Regions from separate parts of the Duffyella gerundensis genome, predicted to be linked through region 3. Evidence: predicted binding sites of a transcription regulator. Region 3 holds the regulator's gene; each other region holds the start of a gene.

Region 1 (10,895 bases), 1.2 Mb from region 3:
GATTCACCAGCGCCAGCGGTTGATGCAGTTTTCCGTCTTTATATTGCTGACCGCGATCGGTCGGTTTTGACGAACATCCCGCCAGTAGCGCCAACAGCGCGCCAGTAAATGCAAGCTTTGCCCAACGTCCTTTCATTGCGTTCTCTTTATTGCTGATGGTGGCTGATAAATGCAGGCTGAAGATAGCAAAGAGCCGCGAGGATTTAAACGCATCGCCGGGCCGCAACGAGAAATTGCGCAGAAAAAAATCGTATTGTCGATAAAGCCAACACTCTGTTCCCGTTTGTTAATTTATGCAAAAAAAGGGTTGCGTCATAACGCCGAAAGAGTATAGTGCGCTTCCACGGACGCGGGATGGAGCAGCCTGGTAGCTCGTCGGGCTCATAACCCGAAGGTCGTCGGTTCAAATCCGGCTCCCGCAACCAACTCACGAAAGTGAGCGCAGTAAAGAAACAAGCTGTTGTGATGGAAGCAACAGACACGGACGCGGGATGGAGCAGCCTGGTAGCTCGTCGGGCTCATAACCCGAAGGTCGTCGGTTCAAATCCGGCTCCCGCAACCATTTAAACACCCAATCGGGTGTTTTTTTGTATCTGAAATTCGTCATACCACCTGCCGTTCAGGGCTTCCCTGCCCATCTCACTACTTATGCGCCGCGCCCGATGCCACCCAGGCTTTGATGCCAGCCAGAATCGCCTCTGCCACCTGCTGCTGATAACGCGTGGTGCGCAACTTCCGCTCTTCGGCAACGTTACTGATAAATGCGGTTTCCACCAGAATCGACGGAATGTCCGGCGCTTTCAGCACGGCAAAGCCCGCCTGATCAACAGTGCGCTTGTGCAGATGATTAATTTTTCCCATTCTGGCCAACACCTCTTTACCCAGCTTCAGGCTGTCGGTGATAGTTTGCCGCTGCACCATATCCAGCATGGTGTGATCGAGATAGCGATCGCCGCTCATGCTGACGCCGCCAATCAAATCCGCCTCGTTCTGTGACTGCGCCAGAAAACGCGCTGCGGCTGAGGTCGCACCGCGGGTCGACAGGGCAAACACCGACGAACCGCGCGCCGCCCGGCTGGTAAACGCATCCGCATGGATCGACACAAAGAGATCGGCCCGCTGTTTGCGTGCCTTTGCCACCCGGACTTTTAGCGGAATGAAGACATCTTCGTTGCGCGTCATGTAAGCGCGCATCTTCGGCTCTTTGTCGATCAGCGCCTTGAGCCGCCGTCCGATTTTCAACACGATATCTTTTTCGCGCGTTTTGTATTTGCCGTGTGCGCCCGGATCTTCGCCGCCGTGACCCGGATCGATCATGATCACAATCGGCCTGTCGCGCCCCGCTTTGCCTGGCAGCGGCGCACTGACCGGCTGGGTTTTCTCCAGATCGCCCTGGTTATAATCTTTCAGCAACGCGAGCAAGGGGTCGTCATGCGCCACTTCAGTTTGCGCATAGAGATCGACCACCAGTCGATGGCGAATACCGGCCACTGGCGCCAGGGTGAAGATCTTCGGCGCTACGCTGCGCTTCACCTGAAACACAATGCGCACCGTATTGTGATTAAATTGCCCGACTCGCGCCTCTTCAATAAAGGGATCGTCGCTGCGCACCAGTTTGCTCACGCCTTTCAGCACGTGGTTCAGCTGCGCATGCTCAATGTCGATCACCAGCCGATCGGGATTACTCAGGAAAAATTGCTTATATTTCAGCGGAACCGTCGATTCCAGCGTAACGCGCGTATAAGTTGAGGAAGGCCAGATGCGAATAGCCACCACATGGCTGCTGGCCGCCAGACCATCACGACTGATGGTTAACATCCATGCGGCACCAATGCCTTGCAGTAATCGTCGTCGGGATAAAACAGGGGTTGATTCGGACATGCCACTCCATGCTGCTGTGTACGTCTAAAAAATAGCCAACAGAAAAAAAATCAAAGCGGAACTTTAACGAATCTCAATTTTCAAGTCATCCCAAAATTGCCAGAAAATGCAGGTCGTTAGCGCGGCGGAGCGGAGTTAACCGTTGCGCCGCCAGCAGAATTGGCACTTGCAAAAACCCTCATAAAAGAATAAAAATACAAAAAATACGAATAAAAATGCAATGAGGTTGGCCGTGAAGGAACGTAGTACTGAACTGGTTCAGGGTTTTCGCCATACCGTTCCCTATATCAATGCCCATCGGGGCAAAACCTTTGTCATCATGCTGGGTGGCGAGGCGATCGAGCACGAAAACTTCTCCGGAATCGTCAATGATATTGGCCTGCTGCATAGCCTGGGTATCCGGCTGGTGGTGGTTTATGGTGCACGTCCGCAAATTGATGCTAATCTCGCGGCACATCAGCTTGAGCCGCAATATCACAAACATACGCGCGTTACCGATGCGCAATCGCTTGAGCTGGTCAAGCAGGCCGCCGGGCGTTTGCAGCTCGATATTACCGCCCGCCTTTCAATGAGCCTGAACAATACGCCGCTGCAGGGCGCGCATATTAATGTGGTCAGCGGCAACTTTATTATTGCTCAGCCGCTGGGCGTGGATGACGGCGTGGATTACTGTCACAGTGGCCGTATCCGTCGCATCGATGAAGAGGCGATTCATCGCCAGCTGGACAGCGGCGCTATCGTATTGATGGGACCGGTTGCGGTATCGGTGACCGGCGAAAGTTTTAATCTGACCTCAGAAGAAGTGGCGACACAGCTGGCGATCAAACTTAAGGCAGAGAAGATGATCGGCTTCTGCGCCGAACAGGGCGTCACCAATGATGATGGTGAAATTATCTCTGAGCTCTTTCCTGCCGATGCGCAGCAGCGTATTGACGTGCTGGAAACGCGCCACGACTATCTCTCGGCCACGGTGCGCTTTCTGCGCGGGGCGGTGCGTGCGTGCCGCAGCGGCGTGCGGCGCAGTCATCTCATCAGCTATCAGGAAGATGGCGCGCTGCTGCAGGAGCTGTTTTCACGCGACGGTATCGGCACGCAGATTGTGATGGAATCGGCAGAGCAGGTGCGCCGGGCCACCATCAACGATATTGGCGGTATTCTTGAGCTGATTCGTCCACTGGAGCAGCAGGGTATTCTGGTGCGCCGCTCGCGTGAACAGCTGGAGATGGAGATTGATAAATTCACCATTATTGAGCGTGATAATTTAACCATCGCCTGCGCTGCGCTCTATCCTTTCCCGGAGGAGCAGATTGGTGAAATGGCCTGCGTGGCGGTGCATCCCGATTACCGCAGCTCATCGCGTGGCGAAATGTTGCTGCAACGTGTGGAGATGCAGGCGCGCCAGATGGGCTTGAAAAAACTGTTTGTGCTGACCACGCGCAGTATTCACTGGTTTCAGGAGCGCGGCTTTACGCCGGTCGATATTGAACTACTGCCAGAAAGCAAAAAAGAGATGTACAACTATCAGCGCCGATCCAAGGTGTTGATGGCCGACCTGCGCCAGTCGAGCGCCAGATGATAAAAAAAGGCACCCTGTGAGGTGCCTTTTTTATTAGTCTGCCAGCCGCTCCACCAGCCCACTGCGCCGCTGCGTACGCAGCTGAACCGCCCGGCTGAACACCGTTTTATCGCTGTATAATGTCAGCTGTTTACGCGCGCGAGTGATCGCGGTATAGACCAGTTCCCGCGTCAGCACCGGCAGAAACTGGTTTGGCAGCACCAGTGCCGTGTGATCAAATTCCGATCCCTGCGATTTATGCACGGTCATCGCCCATGCCGTTTCATGCGGTGGCAAACGGCTTGGCTGCACGGCTTTGATCGAGCCATCCGGCAGCGGAAAGAAGACCTTCAGCGCGCCTTCACTGTCATACATGGCTACGCCGATATCGCCGTTGAACAGGCCAAGCGCCCGATCGTTGCGGGCGATCATGACCGGACGCCCCGCATACCATTTGCCGGCGCTGAGCGGCTTATCCAGTAGCCGTTTACGCATCAGCGTTTGTACGATGCGCTCATTGAGCCCGGCGACCCCAAACGGCCCTTCACGCAGCGCGCACAGCAGCTGATAGCGACCAAATGCCTCCAGCACCGCTGCAGGCTCTGCCTTCTGCCGCAATAGCTGCACATAATCGTGATAGCCGGTAACCACCTCATCCAGCATCTGCTGATAGCTGTCGGCATCAGCCAGATCAACACGCTGAAGATCGGTAAATCCGCGCTGAAATACCTGCTCTGCTTCAACGGTATCGCCTGCATTGACCGCGCTGGCCAGCTGACCGATGCCTGACTTCGCGTCAAAACGATAGCTTTTTCGCAGCAGACAAATGCTGTCGCGCACCGCTGACACGCTATTGTCGTCAATGCCTTCAACCTTGCAGCCGGTCAGGGCACTAAGCAGCCGCGCACGTTCCACGCTGTAACCCGCTTCGGCGCAGCGGCAGATATCACCCAGCACTGCGCCCGCTTCTACGGATGCCAGCTGATCGCGATCGCCAAGAAAAATCACCCGCGCATGAGTAGGCAGCGCGGCGATCAGGTTAGCCATCATCGGCAAATCCACCATTGAGGCTTCATCGACCACCAGCACATCAAGGTGCAACGGGTTGCCGGCATGATAGCGCAGGCGCTGGCTGTCTGGCTGTGCGCCCAACAGGCGATGCAGCGTGGTCGCTTCGGCGGGAAAGCGCTGCCGCTCTTCTTCGCTGACCGGCAAGCCCTGTAGTGCCTTACCCAGCGATTCCGTCAGCCGCGCCGCCGCTTTGCCGGTCGGTGCGGCAAGCTGAATGCGTAACTTGCCGCCTTCCAGACGGATCATCGCCGCCAGCAGCCTGGCAACGGTGGTGGTCTTACCGGTGCCAGGCCCGCCGGAAATTACCGCGGTTTTTCGGGTCAGCGCCACCGCAGCGGCAATTTTCTGCCAGTCCTGCTCCGCTTCGCCAAACAGCGCATCCAGCACCTGGCGCATGCGTGTGGGATCGGCTTCCTCTGTAGCGGGCGGTGTGGCGATAAATGACGCCACATGACCTTCACTGCGCCACATACGATTCAGGTAAAGACGCTCGCCGCTGAGCACCAGCGGTGCCGGTGATGAGCCATCGCTGACCGCTGGATGTTGCGCCAGCAGATCGCGCCACGCCGTCGGCGCGCCCGCTTTTTGCCACAGGGCACGCGCCAGTTCAGGATGTCGTCCGGCAAACAGGTTATCGACCGTGAGATGCGCCAGCGGCAGACACACATGGCCAGCGCCCGCTTCGGCACTGAGCCAGGCAGCGGCCAGCATCAAAGCAGGCTGCTGTTCGTTAGCCACCATACGGGCGAACTGTACATCAAGCGGCCGCAACAGGCGTTTGGTCAGCGCTTCAATCAACAGGTTATTCATGCTAACTCCACGTCGGTACCGGCAAAAAGCCGATCCAGCGATGTAATCAAATGCGCGTCAGGGCGGGTATAAAAGATGCCGTTATCCGATGCGCTACCATCAATGCCGCGCAAAAAGAGATAGAAGACCCCGCCAAAATGACGTTGATAGTCATAATCGGGCAAACGGTGCCGCAGATATCGATGCAGCGCAAGGCTGTAGAGCTGATACTGCAAATCGTAGCGATGAGAAATCATCGCCTGTGCCATCGCGGTTTGCGTATAGGCTTCGCTCTGCTCACCCAGCCAATTTGATTTGTAATCGAGCAGGTAATATTTCCCCTGCCAGCAAAACACCAGGTCAATAAAGCCTTTCAACATGCCCTGCACCTGACGGAAATCGAGTGGGGGTGCGGCCGCCGACAGCGGATCGTAGTGACGAATCACGCGATCGAGACGATCCGCGGTAAGCATCGCCGAGATAGGCAGATAGAATTCCAGTTCCACCTGACGCTGCTTAGCCGACAGCTGGCGTAACTCAATACCCTCTTCGCCTAACGGTGCTGCCAGCACGCGCTCGGTCCAGCTTTGTAACACCGGCAGCCAGCTCAACGGATAACCCTGCTCTTCCAGCTGCTGGCCCAGCCAGCTTTCGGCAACCGGCTGGGTAAAGTCTATCTGCTCAAACAGGCCATGCAGAAAGGTGCCCGGCGAGGCACCGCGCGGAAAGTGATGCGGTGTCAGCGCCGGTTCGATCACCGCCGATGCATCGCCCACCGCGTCGATATCGAAACGCGGCATCAGATCCAGCGCCACGGTGGGCCCATGCTGCTGCAACGCCGAATAACTGGTTACGCGCCAGTTATCATTTAGCGTGCGGCTCAAACGCAGGCTGCCCAGCGCGCTGCTGGCCGGACGCTCAGGCCGCCATATTTGATCTTCCGGTGCCGGTTCGCTGACCAGCGCCACGTTGTCATTACACATCTGCGTTAAATAATGCATTAACTGACCAGCATCGGCGGCCTCGCCCTGCTGCACCAGATAACCCAGCGCGCTTTTGTGCAGATCGCTGGCACCCTCTTTTTTACGATTGCCTTTTACCAGCGGCGCGATACCGACGCTGCAGTGCCAGACCGCACGCGTCAGCGCCACATAAAGCAGGCGCAAATCTTCCGCCAGACGCTCCTGCTCGGCCAGTTGCTGGCTCTCTTCGCCACCGCGCAGATCAAGCAGCGGCTGAAAAGTTTGCCGATCGTGATAGACCGCGGCGCTGCTTGCTTCACGAAAATTTGCGATAAACGGCAGCCAGACCAACGGATATTCCAGCCCTTTGGATTTATGTACCGTGACGATCTGCACCAGATGACGATCGCTCTCCAGACGCAGCTGCTGATTGCTGGCCTGGCTGTTGGGCTGCTCAATCTGCTGCGCAAGAAAACGCAACACAGCGTGCGGGCTGTCGAGCTGCGCTGAGGCTTCCTGCAGCAGTTCGCCGAGGTGCATCAGATCGGTCAGACGCCGCTCGCCGCTTTCCGACGCCAGCAAATTTTCTGCCAGCTGACGTTTCACCATCATATCGCGCAGCATAGGCAGCAGGCCGCGCTGCTGCCAGAGGCGCTGCCAGTTGGCAAACTCGTCCACCAGCGCATCCCATGCCTGCTCATCGCGGCTCAGCCGATCGATGGCGGCGGCATCCAGCCCTAAGATACTGGTTGCCAACGCGCTGCGTAAGGTTCGCTCATGCTCTGGCATCAGCACCGCCTGCAGCAGCCAGAGCAGTTCGCGCGCCTCCGGAGTGGTGTAGACGCTGTCGCGATTGGAAAGGTAAACCGAGGGAATATTGTAATGATTGAGCGCTTCACGCATGACCGTGGCTTCGCTGCGGCTGCGTACCAGAATAGCGATATCGGATGCCTGCACCGGACGCAGGTCGCCTTGCTTGCCGATCATCGCACTCCGCTGCTGTCCGCCCTGCAACCAGCTGCAAATCTCGCTGGCGCACTGCAGCGCCATATATTGCTGATAGTCGCTGACGCCGACGCCTTCGCCTGGCTGCAGCAGAAACCGTAAGGCGGGCTGTGCCTGACCGTTGATCTCGAAGCGCAGCCCGGCGTTTCTGGCCGCGGCGTTAACCGGCAGAAAGGGAATCTGCTCGAATAAAAACGGGTTTTCCAGCCGCGAAAACAGCTGATTCACGCTGGCAATCATCGCAGGAGAAGAGCGCCAGTTAGTATCCATGGTGTAGTGTGCGCTCACTTCAGAGCGTGCATGCATATAGGTGAAGATATCGGCACCGCGAAACGCGTAAATCGCCTGTTTGGGATCGCCGATCAACAGCAGCGCATGCTCAGGTTGCTGCGCGTAGATTTTACGGAATATACGGTACTGTTGCGGATCGGTATCCTGGAATTCATCGATCAGCGCAACCGGAAAACGGCTGCGAATGGTCTGCGCCAGTAACGCGTTATCTTCATGCTGCAGCGCCTCATCAAGCCGACTGAGCAGATCGTCAAAGCCCAGCAGCGCGCGCAGCTTTTTCTCTTTGCGCGTCATGATGCGAATTTCCTGCAGCGCGCGGGCGATGATCAGATCGCGCAGCGACAGCGGCTCAGCCAGAAAGTCTTCAATGGCGCTAAACAGCGCATGTATCGGCGGCGCGCCCTTTTTGGTTTTCTCATGCAGCGTGCTTTGCTGAAATCGCTCCAGCTCTTTGGGCACACTATACGTTTTGGTTTCCTGTTGCGCCCACTCGCCGATTTTTTCCAGCCAAACCGGCAGGTTTTTACTGCTGTAGCTGCGTTTATCAACGCCGGATTCGTGAATCAATCCATGCAGTGAATCGGCCGCTTCTCGCCACTGCGCTTTGATAGCGACGATACGGGCAATCAGCTTTTCATGTCGCACGGCGAGGGTTTCATCCTCCGCAGGCGGATGCTTGAGCGACGGCGACTCGCCCTGCAGCCAGGGCATCAGGGTAGTCAGCAGCTGCACCGGGCCGGTCCACTCTTCGGCGATCACCTGCGCAATGTCCATCGACAGCGGATAGCAGTGGCGACGCCAGAAATCTGCCGCGGCCTGGCGCAGCAGATGCTGCTCGTCTTCAATCAGCTGCTGGTCAAACAGCATGCCGGATTCAAAGGCGTTCAGGTTGAGCATGCGCTGACAGAAACCGTGGATGGTGAAAATGGCGGCCTCATCCATTTGCCGTTCTGCCGCCAGCAGCAAATTAGCCGCGTCGCTGAGATCTGCGATTTCTGCCATCAGCGCGGCTAATTGAAGATTGCTGCTGCTGCCGCGAACGCAGGCAATGCGCAGCTCGTGAATATTGGCGCGAATACGGCCGCGCAGCTCAGCGGTGGCCGCCTCGGTAAAGGTCACCACCAGGATCTCCTCAACCGATAACGGTCGGAAGTAGCCGTGTTCGCCACCATGCCCTAACAGCAGCCGCAAATAGAGCAGCCCGATGGTAAAGGTTTTGCCAGTTCCCGCGGATGCCTCAATTAATCGTTCATCACGCAGCGGCAAGGTCAGCGGATTAAGCGGCCAGGCAACCTGTTCGCTCATTGCAGCGCACTCTTAACCGGCATCGACTGCTGCAAGTCAGACAGCGCCGCCCAGGTGTGATAATCAGGCAAGATGGCGTAATCTGCCGCGCCCTGATGGCTGCCTGAAACCTGCGACATCATGGTCAGGCCATTTTGGGCGATAACCGCCTGATGGAAGAAATCCGCCAGTGAAGCGGGCGTAACCTGTTTGATCTGTTCTACTGCTTTTTCACGCGTATCGAACTGATAATTTTCCCGGTCAAAATCTTTGCTGTAACGTCCAGCCTCTTCGTCCAGCGTCTGCGGGCGTTGCTGCAGATCGTTGATCATCGCCAGCTGATACTGTGCAAAATCTTTCTGCTGCATGTCACGCAGACGCTTTTCCGCCTGCGGATAAAAAGCCTGATAGCGCTGTAACAAATAAGCGGGCTGCTTAACGTTGCTTTGTAACAGGAAGCCAATACCCCACTGACGGCCTATCGGCATCTGAAACGCGAACACCGCATAACCCAGCTGTTCTTCAGTGCGCAGCTGATTGTAAAACCACGGCTGGATAATCTGGCTGATCATCGAACTGTGCGCGATGCCCTGATACTCGTTGTAACCCAGTGGCGCATAGAGCGCGGCCAGCGCCGAATCAGTGCTGCTGCCTGGCTGCTGCAGGTTGGCTTTAATCGGTTTATCGAAGGCGATGTGCTCACTGTGCCACCAGCCGTCGCCCTGGCAGCCCAACTGTTTTTTCAGTTCGGTGGCAAGAGCGGTCACGCTGTCGGCACGCATATTACCGATGACCATCATTTCAGGCGTCGCCTGCTGGATCAGCTGCTGGCGATAGTGCTGCAGGTCGTCCAGCGTCAGCGTTTTTATCACTTCGCGACGTTCGCTACGCTGGGTATAAGGCAGGCGCGACAACATTTGTGCCGGTTGAATCGCCTGCTCAAAGGCTTTGCCGCGATCGGCGGCATCAAGCTGCTGCAGGTAAAACGACTTCGCTTGGGCAAACTGCGCCTCATCGGGCTGATAGCTGATATAGCCATGCAACATCTGTTGCATCAGCGCTGGCAGATGCTGTGTAAAGCCGCTGGCGTTAAACATGATGCCGTCATCTTCGCTGCTGGAAAAGCTGATCCCCGCGACGTTAGCCTGCGAGTTAAGCTCATCCAGCGCCAGGCCAGCCAGGTAATCGTTTAGGCCAAACAGTACCTGGCTGCGCGCATCGCGCATCGCCGCTTTATTACGTAATGCCAGGGTGATATTGGCTTTTGGCTCACTGGCAAAATAGCGGCTCGGCATATAGAACACGCGCAGGCCCGGCTGGTTTACCAGCTCCTGCGGATGAATATAGGCTTTCTCAAGCGGCGGAATCAGGCTGAAATCATCGGGAATATAGGGGTTTAGCGTGGGCATGGCCAGATGCATGTCATCAGACATCTTTTGCCACTGCGCAAATTTTTCGCTGCTAATCTTATCAACCTGATAAGGCGCATCGACAAAATAGGCGACTTTATTGTGCGGCTCTTTCTCGCCGATATACCAGATACGCGCATGCTGCGGCGTCATCATGGCGAGCCGGGCATTGATCGCCTCGGCATCATACCGATCGGCCAGATAAGGCGCATCGAGCGTGTGCGCTACCGGCACGCGCAGCATCAGGTCAACCAGCCATTCGATATAGCCCATATCGCGGGTTATCGACGGATAACGGAAATCGATATTCAGCACCTTGGCTACCTCATCGAAGTAGCGTTTATCCACGCCCTGCTGACGCAGCAGGTTGATATAGCTGAACACCGCGGCAACGACTTTATCGCGCTCCAGCATGCCTTTGTCGGTAAGGTTAACGGAAATAGCAAACAGACCGCCATTGCGATCGATAACCGGATCGGCTCCGGCATTAATTGCGTCCGCGAGTCCCTGCTTTTGCAGCCAGTCTGACAGCGTATCGCGACTGCGATTACCCAGTAAGTAAGCGATCAGCGTGTCGCTTTTGGTGCGAAATTTATCGCTGTTATTATCGATACGAAACTCAATTTTCAGCTGCTTGCGCGGCTGCGC
Region 2 (10,895 bases), 150 kb from region 3:
GATTTCATCTTTTATCTTTTCGGTTTTGACTTGGGTTTTGACCTTGAGGAGGCATCACAAACGCCGAGGCGAAAGCGTTTTCCAGAATGAGCCGCAGGGATGCGGTGAGAAGGCGCGTTGAGCAGGAGCGAATCGCGCCGGGTCCGTCAGGAAAAGGCTTTTGCTGAGGGCACCCGCGCAGCGGGCGGTTGTGTTTGCCGGATAGCGCGGGAGCAGGGCCGGGGCGACTGCCGGCCCTGCTCGGGCTGCCTTCAGGCAGAACGAAATCGCCTTTGACCTTGACCTGGGTTTCGACCTTTAGAGGCATCACCGCCGCCGAGGGAAAAGCGTTTTCCAGGACGAGCCGCAGGGATGCGGCGAGAGGGCGCGCTGAGCAGGAGCGAATCGCGCCGGGTCCGTCAGGAAAAGGCTTTTGCTGAGGGCACCCGCGCAGCGGGCGGTTGTGTTTGCCGGATAGCGCGGGTGCAGGGCCGGGGCTAAAGCCGGCCCTGCTCGGGCAGGCTTTAGCCTGTACGAAACGGCTTTTGACGTTGACGTTGACCTAAAAGATTTTGACCTTAACAGCCGCCTGCCAAGGCTACTCTCGCCCCGCCGGCATCCCACTATGAAACCGTAATTCGCTGTCGGGCTCGGCGATCAGCCGCCCTTCTGCCTCGCCGATGGCTTTTACTCGCGGCGCGATGTCCACCGGTGAAATCTGCGCGGCCAGCGCAAGATAATCCTGATAGTGACGCGCCTCGGAGCGCAGCAGCGACAGGTAAAACTTCTGCAGCTCCTCATCCAGAAACGGCGCCAGGCTGGCAAAACGTTCGCAGGAGCGCGCTTCAATGTAGGCGCCGCAGATCAGCTTATCCACCAGCGTATCCGGTTCGTGAGTGGTGACTTCGCGCAGCAGCCCTTTGGCATAGCGGCTGGCGGTGATTTTTTTATAGACGATGCCGCGCGCCTGCATGATCTCCCACACCTGATAAAAATGGTGCAGCTCCTCTTTGATCAGCAGCACCATCTTTTCAACCAGATCGTCAGCCCACGGCAGTTCGTTACGCACGATAATGCTGCGCGTCAGGCCGCGATGGGCGTTGAGAAAGTCGGTGTCGTGATGTTCGCGAAAAATGAAGTTTTCATACGGCTTGAGCCACGCGAGGATCAGATCGCCGCTGGGCTGGTCGGCAACGTATTTACGAATCAGCCAGGCCGCGGTTTGCGCCGCCTTGAGTTCGCATACCATATGATCGGTGAGCAGCAGCGTCAGATTTTCCGGCTTGCGGGCCTCATCAATCCACGCCTGAGAGGTGCGGCAGGTCAAAAAATGGTGGACGGGTTCGAGCAGTGCAGCGTAGTTCATGTTTTTCTGGCGTTATCAGCGAAAGGAAACCCGGCCAGCAAGCCGGGTTAATACAGAAGAATCAGTGACGAATACCGGTATCGTCATCGTCGATCATGTCGCCTTCTTCGTCTTCATCTTCGGCGTCAGGATCTTCAAAATAGGTGCCCCAGCCGTCGTAATCGACATTGTACTTGCCTGCCAGATTCACCAGCTGCTCAACCTGCACGTCGATCAGATCCGCATTCAGCGCACCTTCACTCAGAATATCCACGCACATCACCTTGCTGCCATCTTCCAGCTCCAGCTCTTCCGGCTCGCTGACTTCATAGCCCAGCTTGAACGCGTCTACCGCCACTTTTTCCAGCGAGTCGAAGTTGTTGCAGGAGAGATGATGCTCAATGGTGTAGAGCGCTTCCGGATCGCTTCCATCGTCCAGCAGCTCTTCAATGATCAGCCGCGTCTCTTCGCGCTGTTCTTCCAGTAATTCTTCATATGCCATGATTTATTCCCCATTAATTGGCAGAGTCTTGATTATTTTCCCACACACGCCGACGCGCCACTACACAAAAGCGAAAGTTTCTTTACCTCAGGGTTGAAAATGCATATTCAGACGGTTAAATTGAATTTTAATTCATTTTGCATCGCCTTATGGAGCACCACATGACCTCGCTTTATCACCGTTCTTTCCTGCGTTTACTGGATTTCACCCCGGCGGAAATAGACAGCATGCTGACGCTGGCGGCTGAATTAAAAAGCGCGAAAAAAAAGGGCAATGAAACACCGCGGCTGACCGGAAAAAACATTGCGCTCATCTTCGAAAAAGACTCGACCCGCACCCGGTGCTCTTTCGAAGTTGCCGCTTACGATCAGGGCGCCAATGTCACTTATTTGGGTCCGAGCGGCAGCCAGATAGGCCATAAAGAGTCGATCAAAGATACCGCACGCGTGTTAGGCCGTATCTATGACGGCATTCAGTATCGCGGCCATGGCCAGCAGATTGTCGAGACGCTGGCACAGCATGCCGGTGTGCCGGTGTGGAATGGGCTGACCAATGAGTTTCATCCTACGCAATTGCTGGCCGATCTGCTGACCATGCAGGAGCATCTGCCGACGAAAAAGCTGAATGAGATGACTTTTGTCTACGTTGGCGATGCGCGCAATAACATGGGCAACAGCATGCTCGAAGCCGCGGCGCTGGTTGGCCTCGATCTGCGGCTGGTGGCACCAAAAGCGTGCTGGCCCGATGAGGCACTGGTGGAAAGCTGCCGCGAAGCGGCTCAGCAGACCGGCGGTAAAATCACCCTGACCGAAGCGATCGCTGAAGGCGTACAGGGCGCGGATTTTATCTATACCGACGTCTGGGTTTCCATGGGCGAACCCAAGGCGGTGTGGGCCGAGCGCATCGCGCTACTGCGTGATTATCAGGTCAACCGCGCCATGCTGGAACTGACCGGCAATCCCGAGGTAAAGTTTCTGCACTGCCTGCCCGCTTTTCATGATGACCAAACCACGCTCGGCCAGCAGATGGCAGAAGAGTATGGGCTGCACGGCGGCATGGAAGTGACCAACGAGGTGTTTGAATCGCCGCACAGCATCGTTTTTGATCAGGCTGAGAACCGTCTGCATACCATTAAGGCGGTCATGGTAGCGACCCTGAGCAAAGCGCCCTGAACAAGGCGGGCAAACGATTACGCGCTGCCGTTTTTCACTTGCTGCCCGGCACAGTTTCCGTATAATGCCCGACACTTTGCCGGGAGGATGTATGACTCAGCGTCACGCTTTTATCATCGCTCAATCACGCCTGATTGCAGGCGCGCCTTCCATTCTATTTTCGATCTTAAGAAAGCCCCTCATTGCAGGGGCTTTTTTTTGTCCATTATCCGGCACGCGCAGAGGAGAATGACAGATGGCCAATCCGCTATATCGCAAGCACATCATTTCCATTAACGATTTGAACCGACAGGAACTTGAGCTGGTGCTGCATACCGCCGCCATGCTGAAAGCCCATCCACAGCCTGAACTGCTGAAGCATCAGGTGATCGCCAGCTGCTTCTTTGAGGCGTCGACGCGTACGCGCCTGTCGTTTGAAACGGCGATGCATCGCCTTGGCGCGTCGGTCGTGGGCTTTGCCGACGGCAGCAATACGTCGCTGGGCAAGAAAGGGGAAACCCTTGCCGATACCATTTCGGTGATCAGCACTTATGTGGATGCCATCGTGATGCGTCATCCGCAGGAAGGCGCCGCCCGTCTGGCCACTGAGTTCTCCGGCGGCATTCCGATCCTCAATGCCGGTGACGGGGCTAATCAGCATCCGACGCAAACGCTGCTCGACCTGTTCACCATTCAGGAGACGCAGAGCCGCCTCAGCAACCTCAGCGTGGCGATGGTAGGCGATCTGAAATATGGCCGCACCGTGCATTCACTGACGCAGGCCCTGGCCAAATTCGACGGCAATCGCTTCTACTTTATCGCGCCGGATGCGCTGGCGATGCCGGGTTACATCACCGATATGCTGGATGAACAAGGCATTGTCTGGAGCCGCCACGACAGCATTGAAGAGGTGATCCCGCAGCTCGACATTCTCTATATGACCCGCGTGCAAAAAGAGCGTCTTGACCCTTCGGAATACGCCAACGTTAAAGCGCAGTTCATCCTGCGCGCTGCCGACCTGGCCGGCGCCGGTGACAATATGAAGGTGCTGCATCCGCTGCCGCGCATTGATGAGATCACCACCGATGTGGATAAGACGCCTTACGCCTGGTATTTCCAGCAGGCGGGCAACGGTATCTACGCACGCCAGGCATTGCTGGCGCTGGTGATGAACAGCGAACTGGATCTGTAAGGAGAAAACCCGATGACACAGGATAATAAACTACAGGTTGAAGCGATTAAACGCGGCACGGTGATTGACCACATTCCCGCACAGATTGGCTTTAAGCTGCTGAGCCTGTTTCGCCTGACCGAAACGGACCAACGCATCACCATCGGCTTGAATCTGCCTTCCGGCGAGATGGGCCGCAAAGATCTGATCAAAATTGAAAACACCTTTCTCACCGACGATCAGATCAACCAGCTGGCCGTCTACGCGCCGCACGCCACCGTCAACCGCATCGACGAATATGAAGTGGTCGGCAAAATCTCGCCCACGCTGCCGGATCGCATTGAGCGGGTGCTGACCTGCCCTAACAGCAACTGCATCAGCCGCAACGAGCCAGTCTGCTCGAGCTTTGCGGTGCGTAAACGCCAGGATGCGGTGCAGCTGAAGTGCAAATACTGCGAGAAAGAGTTTGCCCATCATGTGGTGCTGGCAAACTGGTAAACCCTGAGGCGGCACTTATAATGGTGCCGCTATGTCAGCGCGTAACGGATGCCGTTGCGTCAACGTCTTCAAGGAGAAAATATGTCTCGTGAAATCAGTACCGACAACGCACCAGCCGCCATCGGGCCTTATGTACAGGGCGTGGATTTAGGCAGCATGATCATCACCTCCGGCCAGATTCCGGTCGACCCAAAAACCGGCAACGTGGCCAGTGATATCGCTGCGCAAACGCGTCAGTCGCTGGAGAACGTGCAGGCGATTGTGGAAGCAGCCGGACTGAAGGTGGGTGACATCGTGAAAACCACCGTATTCGTTAAGGATCTCAACGATTTTGCTACGGTGAACGCTACCTATGAAGCGTTTTTCAGCGAGCATCAGGCGAGTTTTCCGGCCCGTTCCTGTGTGGAAGTGGCGCGGCTGCCAAAAGATGTGAAAATTGAAATTGAAGCGATTGCGTTACGTCGTTAAATAAACGCCCGCCCGCTCGCCGCCTTGCGCAGCTGAGCGGGACGGGCATCGGTTATTTTTTCGCGACGCTTTCCATGCCCATCAGACCAATCTTGAGATAGCCCGCCTGACGTAAGGCGTCCATCACGCCCATCAGCGTTTCATAATCAACGCTCTTATCCGCCTGGAAGAAAATGGTGGTCTCTTTGTTGCCCTGCGTCTGAGCGCTGAGCACGTTGACCAGATTGGCTTCGGTCACCGCTTCATTGCCGATATAGAGCTGCTTATCCGCTTTGATCGAGAGATAAACCGGTTTTTCCGGGCGCGGCTGCGGTGAACTGGTGGAGGCTGGCAGATTAACGCGTACGTCAACCGTGGCCAGCGGTGCTGCCACCATGAAGATAATCAGCAGCACCAGCATCACGTCGATAAACGGCGTGACGTTGATCTCATGCATTTCACCGTCTGTTTCGACACCGTCGTTTAATCGCATGCCCATGATAATTATCCTAAGCGTAATTTCTGCGTGGTCGTCGGACGGCCAACGCCGCTGTTAGCCAGATCGAGATCGCGGCTCTGCAACAGCAGCACCTGCGCGGCAACATCGCCCAGCGACGCTTTGTAATTGGCAATCATGCGCGCAAATACGTTGTAGATCACCACCGCAGGGATCGCCGCAACCAGGCCGACGGCGGTAGCCAGCAGCGCTTCGGCGATACCCGGCGCCACAACGGCCAGGTTAGTGGTTTGCGTTTTGGCGATGCCGATGAAGCTGTTCATGATGCCCCATACGGTACCGAACAGGCCGATAAATGGCGCCACGGAACCGACGGTGGCGAGGAAACCGTTGCCACGACCAGCATGACGGCTGAAGGCGGCAACGCGGCGCTCAAGGCGAAAGCCGGTACGATCTTTAATGCCGTCATTGTCTTCGCTGCCCGCAGAGAGCTCCAGCTCGTTCTGCGCGTCTTTGATCAGCTGCAGGCTGGCGCTTTGCGCTTTGAATGCACCGGCAATCTGCGCGGCTTCATTCAGCGATCGCACTTCGGTCAGCGCCTGATGTTCACGCTTCAGGCGGCGACGGGCGCCGCTCAGCTCGGCATATTTACTGAAGAAGATCGCCCATGTGGCAACCGAGGCCAACAGCAGCCCAATCATCACCGCTTTTACCACGATGTCTGCATGTTCATACATGCCCCAAACGGAGAGATCCGTTTGCATCAAATCACTGGTTACCACGCTGTATCTCCAACATCATTTATGGCTGTTTTACGTCAGGGGCGGATCATACCAAAAAAGCGGCGAATTGATAGTAGTTCTCATTACTATTTACATTTTTCGCTGATTTTTCGCGCGCCTTTCTGCCTGACGAAACCGGCTGGTTCCATAAATGTGATGGCCTGTTGAATTTTATTAAAACGTTGTTTTAATTTTGTGATGTATTTCATTCAATCTAACAGCCGCCCATTTGCAGCAGCAGACTTTTCTCTATAGTGATTCAGCCGCTGTCCCTGCTTGCGCCTCACTTCCTTCCCTAAAGCGGCATACCTCTTCGCTGGAGATAAAAAATAATGCTGAAAAAGTTACTGCTTGCCGTGTCGCTGACCGCTGCCTTTAGCGGTATGGCCTCAGCCAAAGTATTAAAAATCGCGGAAGTTCAACCTGCCGGTTATCCGACGGTGGTCGCGCTGCAAAATATGGGCGAAAAATTGAAAAAGGCCACCGATGGCCGCCTGGAGATGAAGGTTTACGCGGGAGGCGTGCTGGGTGATGAAGATCAGGCGCTGCAACAGGTGCAGCTGGGGGCGATCGATATGATTCGCGTGTCGCTGGCGCCAGTTACCACCATTGCTCCGGAAACCAGCGTCTTAACCCTGCCCTATATCTTTCGCGATGAAGACCATATGCATAAGGTGTTGGATGGTGACGTTGGCAAGACCATCACCGATAAATTCGACAAGGACCCTGCGGCACGCATGATATTTCTCGGCTGGACCGATGCCGGCGTACGCAACATGATCACCAAAAAGCCGATCGCCAAACCTGAAGACCTCAAGGGCATGAAAATTCGCGTGCAGAACAGCGCCGTTTCCCTTGCCACGCTGAAAGCGATGGGCGCTAATCCGGTAGCGATGGGCGTCAGCGAAGTGTTCAGCGCCATGCAAACCGGCGTGGTCGACGGCACCGAGAACAACCCGCCAACCTTTGTGGCGCATAACTATATGCCGGTTACCAAGTATTACACCCTGACCGGCCACTTTATGCAGCCGGAAATGATCCTGTTCTCAAAAACCGCATGGAACAAGCTCTCGGCGGACGATCAGGCGCTGCTGAAAAAGCTCGGCAAAGAGGCGCAGGAAGATGAGCGCGTGCTGTGGGCGAAATACACCGAAGAATCGCTGGCCAAAATGAAACAGGGCGGCGTGACCTTTCAGCAGACCGATCGCGATTACTTCATCAAGGCAACACAGCCGGTGCGCGACAAATTTGGTGCTAACTATCAGGATCTGATGAAGCAGATCGCTGAAGTTAAATAATTTTCCCCGTGCCGCGCTCGCGGCACTTTTCGCAGGAACCCAGTTATGACCTCTTATTGTCGTCTGATGGACGGGCTTTATCTGCTGTGCATGGTGGTGGCCGGTATTGCCTTACTGATTATGGTGTCGGTGATACCGGTGGGAATTTTTGCCCGTTACGTGTTGGATGGTGCCCTCTCCTGGCCCGAACCGGTGGCCATTGTCTGTATGATCATTTTTACCTTTCTTGGCGCCCCGGTTGGCCTGCGCGCCGGTACGCATATCTGTGTGTCAATGCTCACCGATCGCCTGCCTGCCCCGCTGCAACGCGCGGCGCGCATCCTCTGCGATCTGCTGATGCTGGCGTTCTGCGTGATGCTGTTTCAGTCGAGCTTTAGCCTGTGTGAAGCGATGTGGTCACAGGCGCAGGCATCGCTGCCTGCGGTGACCTACGGGCAAATGTATCTGCCGATTCCGCTGGGCACGCTGATCACGCTGCTGTTTGTGATTGAGCGTTTATTCGCGGGCGAGCAGACCGCTCGTCCTGTTGTCATGCTTGGCGGCACTCACTAAGGCGGAGCAGGAAAATGGACGCACTTATTCTGATTGGTAGTTTAGCGTTGCTGCTGCTGCTGGGGTTTCCGGTGGCTTTTTCTGTGGGCCTCAGCGCCTTTATCGGCGCCTGGTGGATTGACCTGCCGTGGGAAGCGGTGGTGATCCAGATCACCAACGGCGTAAACAAATTCTCCCTGCTGACCATTCCCTTCTTTATTCTCGCCGGTGCCATCATGGCCGAGGGCGGCATTGCCCGACGGCTGGTAAATTTCGCCTATATCTTTGTCGGCTTTATTCGCGGCGGTTTGTCGCTGGTGAATATCGTTGCCTCGACCTTCTTTGGTGCCATCTCAGGATCGTCGGTTGCCGACACCGCCTCGATCGGATCGGTGATGATCCCGGAGATGGAAGCCAAAGGCTATCCGCGCGATTTTGCCGCCGCGGTGACCGCCAGCGGATCGGTGCAGGCGGTGCTGACACCACCCAGCCATAACTCGGTGATCTACTCGCTGGCGACCGGCGGCGTGGTCAGTATCTCGTCGCTGTTTGTGGCGGGCATTTTTCCCGGCCTGCTGCTCGGCCTCTGCCTGATGATCATGTGTATCGGCTTTGCCAGAAAACGCGGTTACCCAAAAGGTGAGCGCATCCCGTTTAAACAGGCGCTGAAAATCTTTCTCGATGCGTTCTGGGGTCTGTTTACCATTGTGATCATTCTTGGCGGTATTCTCACCGGGATCTTTACCGCCACGGAATCTGCCGCAATTGCCTGCTTATGGGCGTTTCTGGTCACCATGTTTATCTATCGTGATTTTAAATGGAATCAGCTCCATATCCTGCTGTTTCGCACCATCAAGACCGTGACCATCGTGATGGTGCTGATCGCCTTTGCCGCCAGCTTTGGTGCGGTAATGACCTTTATGCAGCTGCCGCAGATGATCACCGATACCTTTACCAGCATCTCTGACAACAAATATGTCATCCTGATGTGTATTAACGTGCTGCTGCTGGTGATCGGTACGCTGATGGATATGGCGCCGATCATTCTGATCCTGACGCCGGTGCTGCTGCCGGTTACCAATGCGTTAGGCATCGATCCGGTGCATTTTGGCATGATCATGATGACCAACCTCGGCATCGGTTTGATCACACCGCCGGTCGGCTCGGTGCTGTTTGTCGCCAGTGCGGTAAGCAAGCAAAAGATCGAGCAGGTGGTGCGTGCGATGCTGCCGTTTTACTGCGTGCTGTTCATCGTCCTGCTGTTAATCACTTACATACCGGCCATTTCGCTCTGGCTACCGCGTGCCATGGGTGTGATTTGAGTCCGGCGGGCGAACCTGGTTCGCCCGCTGCTTCACGCTGGCAGCACTCTGATTATGCCAATTCCTTATCAACGCCCTGTCGGGATTCATGCTAAGTTTATGCCTTTCACAGGGATCAGCAGGGCGTCCGCAGATGAGCAAAGAGAAGTTAGAAACCACATTAATCCGCGCCGGGCGGGCAAAGCGATTTACGCAGGGATCGGTGAACAGCGTGATTCAACGCGCCTCGTCGCTGGTGTTCGACACCGTGGCGGACAAACAGCGCGCCACCGCAGGCCGTGCGCACGGCGAACTCTTTTATGGCCGCCGCGGCACCCTGACCCACTTTGCACTTCAGGAAGCGATGACCGAGCTGGAAGGTGGCGCCGGCTGCGCGCTTTACTCCTGCGGCGCGGCAGCGGTAGCCAATGCGATGCTTGCCTTTGTTGAAGCGGGCGATCACGTATTGATGTGCGGTTCGGTCTACGAGCCAACGCAGGATTTCTGCACCAAAATTCTCAGCAAGCTTAACGTCAGCACCACCTTTTTCGATCACTGCCTTGATGGTGGTATCGCCGCGCTGATCCAGCCCACTACGCGCATCGTTTTCCTCGAATCCCCCGCGTCCATCACTATGGAAGTGCAGGATATTCCGGCCATTGTCGCCGCCGTGCGCGCCAAAGCGCCGGAAGCGATCATCATCGTCGATAATACCTGGGCGGCGGGCGTGCTGTTTCGGCCGCTGGATCACGGCTGCGATATTTCGATTCAGGCAGGCACCAAATATCTGATCGGCCACTCCGATGCGATGATCGGCACCGCGGTCGCCAATGCGCGCTGCTGGGATCGCCTGCGCGAGAACTCCTATCTGATGGGACAAATGGTCGACGCTGATACCGCCTATATGGCCAGCCGCGGATTGCGCACGCTGGCGGTACGTCTGCAACAGCATGAAGAGAGCGGCATCAAAATCGCAGAATGGCTCGCCACGCGGCCAGAAGTGGCGCGGGTAAACCATCCTGCGCTGGCGCAGTGCAAAGGCCACGCTTTCTGGCAGCGCGACTTCAGCGGCAGCAGCGGCCTGTTCTCTTTTATTCTGCATCAAAAGCTGAGTCCGCAGCAGATGGCCGACTATCTCGACCATTTCCAGCACTTCAGCATGGCCTATTCATGGGGCGGCTTCGAATCGCTGATCCTCGCCAATCAGCCCGATGAACTGGCGGCGATCCGACCGGCCGGTGGCATCGATTTCAGCGGCACGCTGGTGCGGCTGCATATTGGCCTGGAACACGTTGACGATCTGATCGCCGATCTGTCGGCAGGCTTCGATCGTCTGACCAGCGTCTAAACTACACGGGGGATGCGGTTTTCGCGTGGCGGAAACCCGACCTGACTGGCTTCTTATTATTCGTTAAAATTAAACGAAACCGCTG
Region 3 (10,895 bases):
TTCCAGCCAGGAGAACTTATCCACATCGGCAGGTTTTTCCGGTGTGCCGTGCTGGCTGAGATAGTGCTTGCTGGCGCACACCACCATCGGCATCGAACCAAGCCGCCGTGAGAAAAGGCTGGAATCCTGCAGTGCGCCAACGCGAATAACCAGATCAAGCCCGTTGGCGATCAGGTCGGGCGCGGGAATGCCGCTCATTACGTTGACCGTCAGGCCCGGATATTCACGCAGAATATCCGCCGTCATCACCGATAACACGTTCTGCGCCATGGTCGAGGAGCTGCCAATGCGCAGCGTGCCAATCGGCATATTGTTAAAGGCGTAGAGCTGCTCGTGCACCTGTCGCGCTTCCGCCAGCATTCGACCGCAGCCCTGATAATAAATTTTGCCCGCCTCGGTCAGGCCAATACTGCGTGTGCTGCGGTTCAGCAACTTTACCTGTAGCTCATCTTCCAGTTTTGCCACAATTTGGCTCGCTGACGAGACGCTCATCTGCATCTGGCGCGCAGCAGCGGTAAACGAACCTAATTCAACCACTTTGGCAAACACCGACATACTTTTTAGTCGTTCCATTATTCACTCTGGCTTAAAAGTGATTTAGATCACAATTGGTAGAAAACATATAGTCAGCCGCGTTACTATAGCAACGCCGCGAAAACCCTTTACGCTTTTCTCTCGTTTTAGTTGCCTGAGGCTAAGCTATTATTCATTGCGTCACGGTAATCCCTTTACTGCAGTGTATGCAGTTACCGCTGTGCGTATTTATCCTGATTCCAGGAGAGCGCGTCGATCGCAGGGCGTTCCCGGCATGGTTTGTTTAAGGATAAAAGATGAGTGTGCTTCCGGTTATCGTTATATTTGGGCTCTCTTTCCCGCCCATTTTCGTTGAGTTGATTTTGTCGCTGGCGCTGTTCTGGCTGGTACGCCGTGTGTTAACGCCTACCGGTCTTTACGATATGGTCTGGCATCCGGCCCTGTTCAATACGGCGCTGTACTGCTGTGTGTTTTACGTCGTTTCCTGTCTGCTGGTCTGAGGTTTAAGTGAAAGCGCTTATAAGAAAAGTCGCGCGTTATGCAGTGACCGTTATTCTGGTGATCATCGCCGCCGTCATTATTTTTCGTGCCTGGGTGTTCTACACCGAATCGCCGTGGACGCGGGATGCCAAATTTACCGCCGATGTGGTGGCCATTGCGCCCGACGTTACCGGGCTGATCACCGAGGTGCCGGTGCATGACAATCAGCTGGTGAAGAAAGGCGATGTGCTGTTTGTGATCGATCGTCCACGTTTTCAGAAAGCGCTGGATGAAGCTCAGGCCGACGTCGCATATTACCAGGCTATCGCCAGTGAAAAGCGGCGAGAAGCGTCACGTCGCAACCAGCTTGGCGTGCAGGCGATGTCACGCGAGCAGATTGAGCAGGCCAATAACGATTTGCAAACCACCGAGCATCAGCTGGCAAAAGCTGCCGCTACGCGTGATTTAGCCGCGCTGGATCTGCAACGTACCACCGTGCGTGCGCCTTCTGACGGCTGGGTAACCAACCTGAACGCCTTCGAGGGTGAGTTTATCACTCGCGGATCGGTTGCCGTCGCGCTGGTGAAACAACATTCGTTCTACGTGCTGGCGTATATGGAAGAGACCAAGCTTGATGGCATTCGCCCTGGCTACCGCGCTGAAATCACGCCGCTGGGCAGTAACCGCGTGCTGCATGGCACGGTGAACAGCATCGCAGCAGGTATTACCAACAGCAGCAGCAGCGTCGATAGCAAAGGCATGGCCACGGTCGATTCTAATCTGGAATGGGTTCGTCTGGCGCAGCGTGTGCCGGTGCGTATCCATCTTGATGAGCAGATCGGCAATCTCTATCCTTCGGGCACCACCGCAACCGTTGTAGTGACCGGGCCTGAAGATCGCCAGCAAAAACCTGCCTCGCCGGTGATGCGCTTTTTCAATCGCCTGCGTGAGTTTGGTTAGGCCGGGCGATGATGCAACTTGAAACGCTGCGCTTTCCGATCAAGCTGACCTTTGCCGTTGTTGCGGCGTTGATGATTGGATTTCATTTCAATCTGGAAACGCCGCGCTGGGCGGTGATGACCGCTGCCATTGTGGCTGGCGGTACGGCTTTTGCTGCCGGTGGTGATCCCTATTCGGGCGCGCTGCGTTACCGTGGCGTGCTGCGTATTATCGGCACGTTTCTCGGCTGTATCGCGGCACTTGCCATCATGATTGGCACGATTCGCGCACCGGTGGTAATGCTACTGCTCTGCTGTCTGTGGGCGGGCATCTGCGTCTGGTTGTCGTCACTGATTCGGGTAGAGAACTCTTATGCACTTGGCCTGGCGGGCTATACGGCGCTGATTATCGTGGTCACCGCCGACGCCAATGGCGCGCTGACGCTGGCGCCGCAATATGCGGTGGAGCGCTGTAGCGAGATCGTGCTGGGTATTGTTTGCGCCATTGTCGCGGACATGATCTTCTCCCCGCGATCGATCAAAAAAGTGATCGATCGCGAAGTGGAATCGCTGCTGGTCGATCATTACAAACTGCTGCAACTGTGCGTTGCGCACGACGATAAAGACGCCGTGGATAAGGCGTGGAGCGGGCTGGTGCGTCGGACCACCGCGCTGGGCGGCATGCGCAGCCAGCTGATGATGGAATCGGCACGCTGGCAGCGGGTCAGTCGCCGCTTACATATGCTGAATACGCTCTCGCTCACGCTGATTACTCAGGCTGCTGAAACTTTTTTGGTGCAGAACAGCCGTCCGGATTACATCGCGCCGCAGTATCGCTTGCTGCTGGATCGCGAGGTCAACGATGTTAACGACGTGCGCAAACGGCTGAAGGTGTTGCGCCGGGTGATTACCGCCAGTAGCAGTAAATCCCTGCCGCTTACGCTGGCCAGCTGGGTGGGCGCTGCATCGCAGTACACGCTGCTGATGAAAGGCATTCAAACCAACAGCCGCATCAGCCATATCGAAGAGCAGATTTTGCAGGGCGAAGTGGTGATAAAAGCCCGCTCGGCAGAAACCCATCACGCGATGATTAACGGCATTCGCACCTTTGTTGCTACGGCGGCGGGTTCGCTGTTCTGGCTCTATTCCGGCTGGACCTCGGGCAGCGGCTGTATGGTGATGCTGGCGGTGATCACTGCGCTGGCCATGCGCATGCCGAATCCCCTGATGATCGCCAAAGATTTTCTTTACGGTATGACCGTTGCGCTGCCGTTGGGCGGCATCTACTTCATGTATATTCTGCCCGCTACGCAGCAGAGCGCGCTGCTGCTGTCGATTGCGATCGGCCTGCTGGCGTTTGTGGGGGGGATTTTTATCCAGCGGCGACAAATCGGCACGTTGGGCGCACTGGTCGGCACGCTCAATATTCTGGTGCTGGATAACCCAATGACGTTTCGCGTCAACGTGTTTCTCGACAATGCGCTTGGCCAGGTGATTGGCTGTTTTGTGGCGCTGCTGGTGATTCTGCTGATTCGCGATAAGTCGAAGGCGCGCACCGGCCGCAAGCTGCTGAACCGCTTTATGTATGCCGCGGTGGCGGCGATGACCACCAATCAGGCCCGTCGTCGTGAAAATCATCTACCGGCGCTTTATCAACAGCTGTTCCTGCTGTTAAACCTGTTTCCCGGAGATATTAACAAGTTCCGTCTGGCGCTGACCCTGATTATCGGCCATCAACGGCTGCGTGCGGCGGAGATTCCGGTGAATGACGATCTCTCCGCCTGGCATAAGCAGATGCGCTATACCGCCGATCGGGTCATTGCCGCACGCAGCGACGATAAGCGGCTGTACTATTATCAGCGGCTGTTGCAGGAGCTGGAGATCTACCAGCAAAAGCTGGCACAGTATGCCGCGCCGCCAACCGTCACCGAACCGGTGCACCGGCTGGCAGATATCCTGCAGCGCTATCAAAGCACCATGATAAAAATATGATCGTCAGCCGCCTGCGGGCGGCTTTTTTTTGTCCACTTTCTTGCCGCACTGCCAGCCTCACCGCCGCGGCCGTCACGATTCACCACTATAATGATGAAAACATGATGGTAAATTCCGCCAGGAGGAGAAATGTCACAGTCCCTGCACGATCACCCGCTTTTCCAGACAGGCTACCTTAGCAATGGCCGCTGGCAGAGCCTGAGCAGCACCTTTGATGTATTGAACCCGGCCACCGGCGAGGTCATTGCCCGAGTTGCCAACGCGGGCAAACAGGAAACGGAGCAGGCGATTGCTGCCGCTGAGCAGGCCTTCCCCGGCTGGCGTGCACAAACCGCCAAGGCGCGTTCTGAATATCTGTATCGCTGGTACGAGCTGATAATCGAGAACAAGCGCTGGCTGGCAGAGCTGATGACCGCCGAGCAGGGCAAGCCGGTGAAAGAGGCAGAAGGGGAAGTAGACTATGCCGCCAGCTTTATTCAGTGGTTTGCAGAGGAGGCAAAGCGTGCCAACGGCGAGATTATTCCTCCGGCCAAAGCGGGATCGCGCATTCTGGCCACGCGGGAACCGGTAGGTGTGGTCGCCGCGATCACCCCCTGGAATTTCCCGATGGCCATGCTGACACGCAAGCTGGGTGCGGCGCTCGCCGCGGGCTGCACCGGCCTGATCAAACCAGCCAATAATACGCCGCTTTCCGCCTTTGCGTTGCTTGAGCTGGCAAAACAGGCGGGCATACCGGACGGCGTGCTGAATGCGGTGGCGGGCGATACGCAAGCCATCAGCGATGCAATCATGGCCAGCAGCGTAGTACGCAAAATTTCTTTCACCGGCTCTACCGCCGTTGGCAAGCTGTTGGTGCGCAACGCGGCGGAAACCATGAAGAAAGTCTCAATGGAGCTGGGTGGAAATGCGCCTTACATCGTGTTTGAGGATGCTGATATCGATGCGGCAGTAAAAGGCGCGATTGCCAATAAATTCCGCAATGCAGGTCAGGTGTGCGTTAGCGTGAACCGCTTCTTTATTCATAACGCTATCTACGATCGCTTTGTGACCCAACTGGCTGATGAAGTTAAGGCACTCAAGGTCGGCAACGGCATGGAGGAAGGGGTAGTCGTGGGGCCGTTAATCAATGCGGCAGCGGTGGAAAAAGTTGAAGAACATGTGCAGGACGCCGTTGCTAACGGCGGACGCGTTGTGGCAGGTGGCGCGCGGCATGCTCTGGGCGGCAACTTCTGGCAGCCGACGGTGATTGCCGACGCCAGTGAAAATATGAAGCTGGCCCGCGACGAGACCTTCGGACCAGTGGCTGCCTGTTTCCGCTTCGATGACGAAGAAGAGGTGATTCGTCGCGCCAATGACACTGAATATGGCCTGGCCGCCTACTTCTACACCCAGAACCTGCAGCGCGTGTTCCGGGTCGCTGCGGCGCTGGAAAGTGGCATGGTGGGTATCAACGAGTGTGCCGTTTCTACCGAGCTGGCGCCGTTTGGTGGCGTTAAAGAGTCGGGACTGGGTCGTGAAGGATCGGTGCTGGGGCTGGAAGAGTATTTACAGGTCAAAGCGCTGCACATCGGCGGACTCTAAAATCCCGGGCAGCGCAAGCTGCCCGATTGTATGGCGGGAGCGGCCATCATGAATAAAACGACATTTGATTTTAACGAGATTGTCGACCAGAGCCATTTCTTGCGGCAGTTTAGCGAACGCTTTGCGCATGGAGAGACATTTTACGATCTCGATGAACTATGGGATGCGGTGATGGGGCCTGCCATGCCGCTGCCAATAGAAGTTGAGTTTATCCATCTTGGCGCCGGACAGAAACGTCGCTATGGCGCTTTGATTCTGCTGTTTGAAGAGGCCGAAGCGGAACTGGAAGGCCGCCTGCTGTTTTCCATTCGTTAACACCACGCAAAAAAATGCCCCGCATGGCGGGGCAAAATCTTCGTCACAAGGTGACGGGGAAACTTATTTGTAGAGTTCAGCAGTCAGGTGGTAGCTGTCACCGGTGCGTGCTTCAATCACTTTATAGGCGCTGGCGCCTTGCTCATCAGCTTTTTGTGACAGGGCCGCACGGTAATCTGTTGGCGCACCACCGATGCCGCTGATACTGATCGTTCCTGCTGGCTGCAGATCCGCTGCCTGCTGGCTGGTCACCAGCTGAGCCGCCGAAGCGCCAAAACTAAGCAGGGATAACAGACTTAACGTTGCAAGTGTCGCTTTAATTTTCATGGTGTCTTTCCTCATTCGGGTCAACAACCTGCAGGCTAAACAGAGTAGGTCAGGTCGTCAGAGATAGTGATGTCGTTCAAAAAACTACCGCGCGCTGTTACTTATAGAGTTCAGCGGTAGCGTGGTAGTTGCCGTTGTTATACGCCTCAATAATGCGATATTTGCTGGCGCCCTGCGCATCGGCTTTATCGGACAGCGCCTGACGAATAGTCATTGGCGAACTGTCGAGACCGCTAACGCTCACGGTGCCCGCTGACTGCAGGTTTTGTGCCTGCTCGTTGGTGACCAAGTCGGCTGCGCTGGCGCCGAAAGAGAGCGCAGAAAGTACGCTTAGTGCAGCAAGAGTGGTTTTAACGTTCATGTGAGATTCCTCGTTAATGTTTTTTATTAGATTGCTTACTGTGATTCTCATCACGAAAATAAGTGTATATCTAATAACGCAGGAAATCATTATTCGGCTAATAATATTTTGGTGGGATACTTTAGGCAGTTGTAGCTTTTTAATAACTACAGGTTATAAAAAATGCTTATATTTCGCACTGCTGCTCATCAATCCTTCAAAAATCATAAGGATAGTGAGAATGCGCTATTTGTGCTCTCTGCTGCCATATATCGACCTGCGTTGAGACAGATCATGGAATATTACACTGCTTTTCAGCCCGTGAAGCAGCGTATTAGCGAGGTAGTGGTGAAATGGAGGTAAAGAAAGAGGCAGATGCGAAAAGGGCGCCGACAGCCTGGCTGTCGGCAGAGCAATTACAGTTCCTGTTCAAACAGCATCAGGATTGCGTCATACAGCTGTTTCACGGTAAAGCTGCGTGCTGGCGTGATAAAGATGGTGTCATCTCCGGCGATGGTGCCCAAAATGCCTTCCGCTTTACCCAGTGAGTCCAGCAGGCGGGCAATCAGCTGCGCTGCACCAGGACTGGTATGAATCACGACCAGTGCATCGTTGTAGTCGATATCCAGCACCAGATTTTTCAGCGGACTGGTGGTGGTGGGCACGCCCAGCTCAGCGGGCAGGCAGTAAACCATCTCCATTTTCGCATTGCGCGTGCGTACGGCACCGAACTTGGTCAGCATGCGCGACACTTTGGATTGATTGATATTTTCGAAGCCCTCTTCCTGCAGCGCTAATACGATCTCGCCTTGAGAGCTAAATTTCTCTTCTTTTAATAAGGCTTTAAAGGCCTTGACCAGATCTTCCTGCTTGGATGGATTACGCATATTTTACCGAAATTAAGAGTGAAATGGGCCAGTTCACGGGGTGGTTACTGTATTATTATGCATATAAATGAATTTTTATGCAAACAGTCTGCTGGGTATTACGAGGAAATTATTCAGGCGGCGCATCTTAACAAAAATGTTTTATGAATCAAGTGCGTTAACTGTGCGCTGGGTCAGAGGAAAAAGTGAACAAATTGTTATAAAATTGCTGATGTTCATTCAGTGGGACGGCATGGCATTCACACCGGCTCACAATCAAGACAGATAAATACCGATTGTCTGAATGAGTGCGACAACAGACAAAAGCTACCTGTCGCACTCGCCACTGGCGTTCAGGTTGACGGGGGTCCTGTGAAAAGGGATTCTTCGCACTTTTCCGCCTCACCATTATAAGGAGTTTAGGATGAAAGTTGCAGTTCTCGGCGCAGCAGGCGGCATTGGACAGGCGCTCGCGCTCCTGCTTAAAACCCAGTTACCCGCGGGTTCAGAACTCACTCTCTATGACATCGCGCCGGTGACACCGGGTGTGGCGGTTGACTTGAGCCATATCCCAACGGCGGTAAAAATTACCGGTTTCAGTGGTGAAGATGCAACGCCAGCGCTGCAAGGTGCGGATGTGGTATTGATTTCCGCCGGTGTGGCACGCAAGCCAGGCATGGACCGTTCCGATCTGTTTAACGTCAACGCTGGCATTGTGCGTAACCTGATTGAGCAGGTTGCGGCCACGGCACCGAAAGCGCTGATCGGCATCATCACTAACCCGGTCAATACTACGGTGGCGATCGCCGCTGAAGTACTGAAAAAAGCGGGTGTGTATGACAAAAACCGTCTGTTTGGCATCACCACGCTGGATATTATTCGCGCCAACACCTTCGTTGCCGAACTGAAGGGCAAGCAGCCAGAGCAGGTTAACGTGCCGGTGATCGGCGGTCACTCTGGTGTAACCATTCTGCCGCTGCTGTCACAGGTAGAAGGCGTCAGCTTCAGCGAGCAGGAAGTGGCTGAACTGACCAAACGCATTCAAAATGCCGGTACCGAAGTGGTGGAAGCCAAGGCGGGTGGCGGATCGGCCACGCTGTCGATGGGCCAGGCCGCGGCACGTTTCGGTCTCGCGCTGGTACGTGCACTGCAGGGTGAAAGCAACGTGGTGGAATACGCCTATGTCGAAGGCGATGGCGAACACGCGCGCTTCTTTTCACAGCCGCTGTTGCTGGGCAAAAATGGTATCGTTGAGCGCAAGCCCATTGGCACGCTGAGCAGTGCTGAACAGCAGGCGCTGGATGGCATGCTGGATACGCTGAAAAAAGATATTCAGCAGGGCGAAGAGTTTGTTAAGTAAGCGCTAGCCCGAAATAAAAAGGAGCCGCAGGGCTCCTTTTTTTATGGCTGATGGCTAATTTTGCGTGGGATATTCGAGGATAGTCACCGGCAGCGTCAGTTTTTGTTCGTTGCGGATCACGTCGACGTTGATCACAGAACCGGGGCGAATCTCGGCAACCTGGTCCATGGTTTCCTGCGCAGAAATCGCCGGTTTGCCGTTAACGTTAACCAGCACATCGTTGACCTGAATGCCGGCTTTCGCGGCGGGGCCATTCGGCGCAACCTCACTGACAATAATGCCCTGAATACGATCGATATTACTGCCCTGGCCGTGCAGCTGTGGCGCCTCACGGCCGGTAATGCCGATATAGCCGCGAATGACCCGACCGTCGCGAATCAGCTTATCCATAATTTTGGTGGCTAACTGCGTGGGAATGGCAAAGCCTATACCTTCGGGTGTTTCACCGTCGTTGCTCTTGTCGAAAGAGAGCGTATTAATGCCCACCATTTCGCCCAGTGAATTGACCAGTGCACCGCCAGAGTTGCCGTGATTGATGGAAGCATCGGTCTGGATGAAATTTTGGCGCCCGGATGGGCTGAGTCCAACGCGGCCGGTAGCGCTGATAATCCCCTGCGTCACCGTTTGTCCCAGATTGTAGGGGTTACCAATCGCCATCACGATATCGCCAACATGCGAGACACGCTGCGTATTGATGGGGATGACCGGCAGGGTCGATGCGGTCACTTTCAGCACGGCTAAATCGGTCAGGCTGTCAGAACCCACCAGCATCGCTTCAAAAAAGCGGCCATCCTGCAGGGCCACGATGATCTGATCGGCATCATTGATGACATGTTTATTGGTCAGGATATAGCCTTTGGCGTTCATGATTACGCCAGAGCCGAGCACCGTGGTGGCGCGTGCGCTGCCGCCATTGCCGGCACTGCGGTTGTAGACGTTCACCACCGCTGGCACGGCACGGCGTACACCCTGGTTAAAGCTTAGCGGCGTTTCGTCAGCGCTATCTTCACTCGCGGGCACGAGGGTGCCGCCGAGGCGCAGGGCAGGCAGAGCCAGCAGCAAAATGCCTGCGACAATCAGGCCAAGGATCACTGAGCGCAATAGTTTGATAAACATGGTGTAATTTAAGCCAGGAATGAACGGAAGGCAGAATAACATGAGTTAAGCGGACACACACCTTGTTGTGTCCGCTTCCTGAGACTTATCGCAACAGTAAATAAATGGTGTCTTCGCCACGTACGACGTGAAGCGCCATGACCGCCGGTTTGGCATCGAGGAATTTACGCATCTCTGCCAGATTCTGCACGCGGCTGCGATTAACGCCGACGATAACGTCACCTTTCTGCAAACCGATCTGTTCAGCCGGCGTGCCTTTGTCGACGGCATCAACGTTCACACCTTTGTCACCGGTTTTGGTCTGGCCATCGCTTAAGGTTGCACCCTGCAACGCTGGCGACATCAGCTGCGCGCTGGCGGTAGATTGCGCGCTCTGTTCCAGCGTCACCGTGACGCTCTGCGGCTTGCCTTCACGTACCAGGCCGACTTTTACCTGTTTGCCCGGCGCGGTGGTGCCAATCTTCACGCGTAGCTCAGCAAAGCTGGTGATGTTTTTGCCATCCAGCGAGGTAATGATATCGCCTGCTTTGATGCCCGCCTTTGCCGCCGCTGACTGCGGCAGCACTTCTGAGACAAAAGCTCCGCGCTGCGCATCGACGTTAAATGCTTTGGCGATGTCTGGCGTTAGTTCGGTGCCTTTGATGCCCAACTGACCGCGTTTAACCTCGCCAAACTCAATCAGCTGCTTCGCCAGTTCAACCGCCATGTTGCCCGGAATGGCGAAGCCAATGCCGATGTTGCCGCCGCTGGAGGCGAGAATGGCGGTGTTAATACCAATCAGTTCGCCATTAAGATTGATGAGCGCGCCACCGGAATTACCCCGGTTGATCGCCGCATCGGTCTGGATAAAGTTTTCCAGCCCTTCGAGGTTCAACCCGCTGCGGCCCAGCGCAGAGATAATGCCCGAGGTTGCCGTCTGGCCCAGGCCGAACGGGTTGCCGATAGCCACGGCGAAGTCGCCAACTTTAAGCGCATCGGAATCAGCCACTTTAATTTGCGTCAGGTTTTTAGCGCCCTGAATCTGGATCAGCGCGATATCGGTCTGC

What was found. Region 3 encodes ArgR, which controls arginine synthesis, uptake and breakdown. Its sites were predicted from a motif close to ANTGAATAAAAATACANT; they were not measured.
Region 1: the regulator ArgR is predicted to act here: its motif matches at 2,065-2,082, upstream of argA (amino-acid N-acetyltransferase).
Region 2: the regulator ArgR is predicted to act here: its motif matches at 1,946-1,963, upstream of argF (ornithine carbamoyltransferase).

What each region holds. Positions count from the first base shown of each region.
Region 1 is NZ_LN907827.1:3,040,135-3,051,029, forward strand. Features, by position in the region: gene mltA (murein transglycosylase A) at 1-136, opposite strand, end outside; tRNA gene EM595_RS14060 (tRNA-Met) at 349-425, shown strand; tRNA gene EM595_RS14065 (tRNA-Met) at 486-562, shown strand; gene amiC (N-acetylmuramoyl-L-alanine amidase AmiC) at 643-1,881, opposite strand; gene argA (amino-acid N-acetyltransferase) at 2,102-3,457, shown strand; gene recD (exodeoxyribonuclease V subunit alpha) at 3,491-5,317, opposite strand; gene recB (exodeoxyribonuclease V subunit beta) at 5,314-8,859, opposite strand; gene ptrA (pitrilysin) at 8,856-10,895, opposite strand, start outside.
Region 2 is NZ_LN907827.1:627,364-638,258, reverse strand. Features, by position in the region: gene miaE (tRNA isopentenyl-2-thiomethyl-A-37 hydroxylase MiaE) at 578-1,345, opposite strand; gene rraB (ribonuclease E inhibitor RraB) at 1,407-1,826, opposite strand; gene argF (ornithine carbamoyltransferase) at 1,988-2,998, shown strand; gene pyrB (aspartate carbamoyltransferase) at 3,234-4,169, shown strand; gene pyrI (aspartate carbamoyltransferase regulatory subunit) at 4,182-4,646, shown strand; gene ridA (2-iminobutanoate/2-iminopropanoate deaminase) at 4,728-5,114, shown strand; gene exbD (TonB system transport protein ExbD) at 5,167-5,592, opposite strand; gene exbB (tol-pal system-associated acyl-CoA thioesterase) at 5,598-6,314, opposite strand; gene EM595_RS02865 (TRAP transporter substrate-binding protein) at 6,665-7,630, shown strand; gene EM595_RS02860 (TRAP transporter small permease) at 7,676-8,182, shown strand; gene EM595_RS02855 (TRAP transporter large permease) at 8,197-9,483, shown strand; gene metC (cystathionine beta-lyase) at 9,617-10,810, shown strand.
Region 3 is NZ_LN907827.1:477,322-488,216, forward strand. Features, by position in the region: gene aaeR (HTH-type transcriptional activator AaeR) at 1-573, opposite strand, end outside; gene aaeX (p-hydroxybenzoic acid efflux pump operon protein AaeX) at 831-1,034, shown strand; gene aaeA (p-hydroxybenzoic acid efflux pump subunit AaeA) at 1,042-1,974, shown strand; gene aaeB (p-hydroxybenzoic acid efflux pump subunit AaeB) at 1,986-3,944, shown strand; gene EM595_RS02200 (NAD-dependent succinate-semialdehyde dehydrogenase) at 4,074-5,525, shown strand; gene EM595_RS02205 (hypothetical protein) at 5,574-5,840, shown strand; gene yhcN (peroxide/acid stress response protein YhcN) at 5,904-6,167, opposite strand; gene yhcN (peroxide/acid stress response protein YhcN) at 6,265-6,528, opposite strand; gene argR (transcriptional regulator ArgR) at 6,924-7,394, opposite strand; gene mdh (malate dehydrogenase) at 7,798-8,733, shown strand; gene degS (outer membrane-stress sensor serine endopeptidase DegS) at 8,788-9,849, opposite strand; gene degQ (serine endoprotease DegQ) at 9,935-10,895, opposite strand, start outside.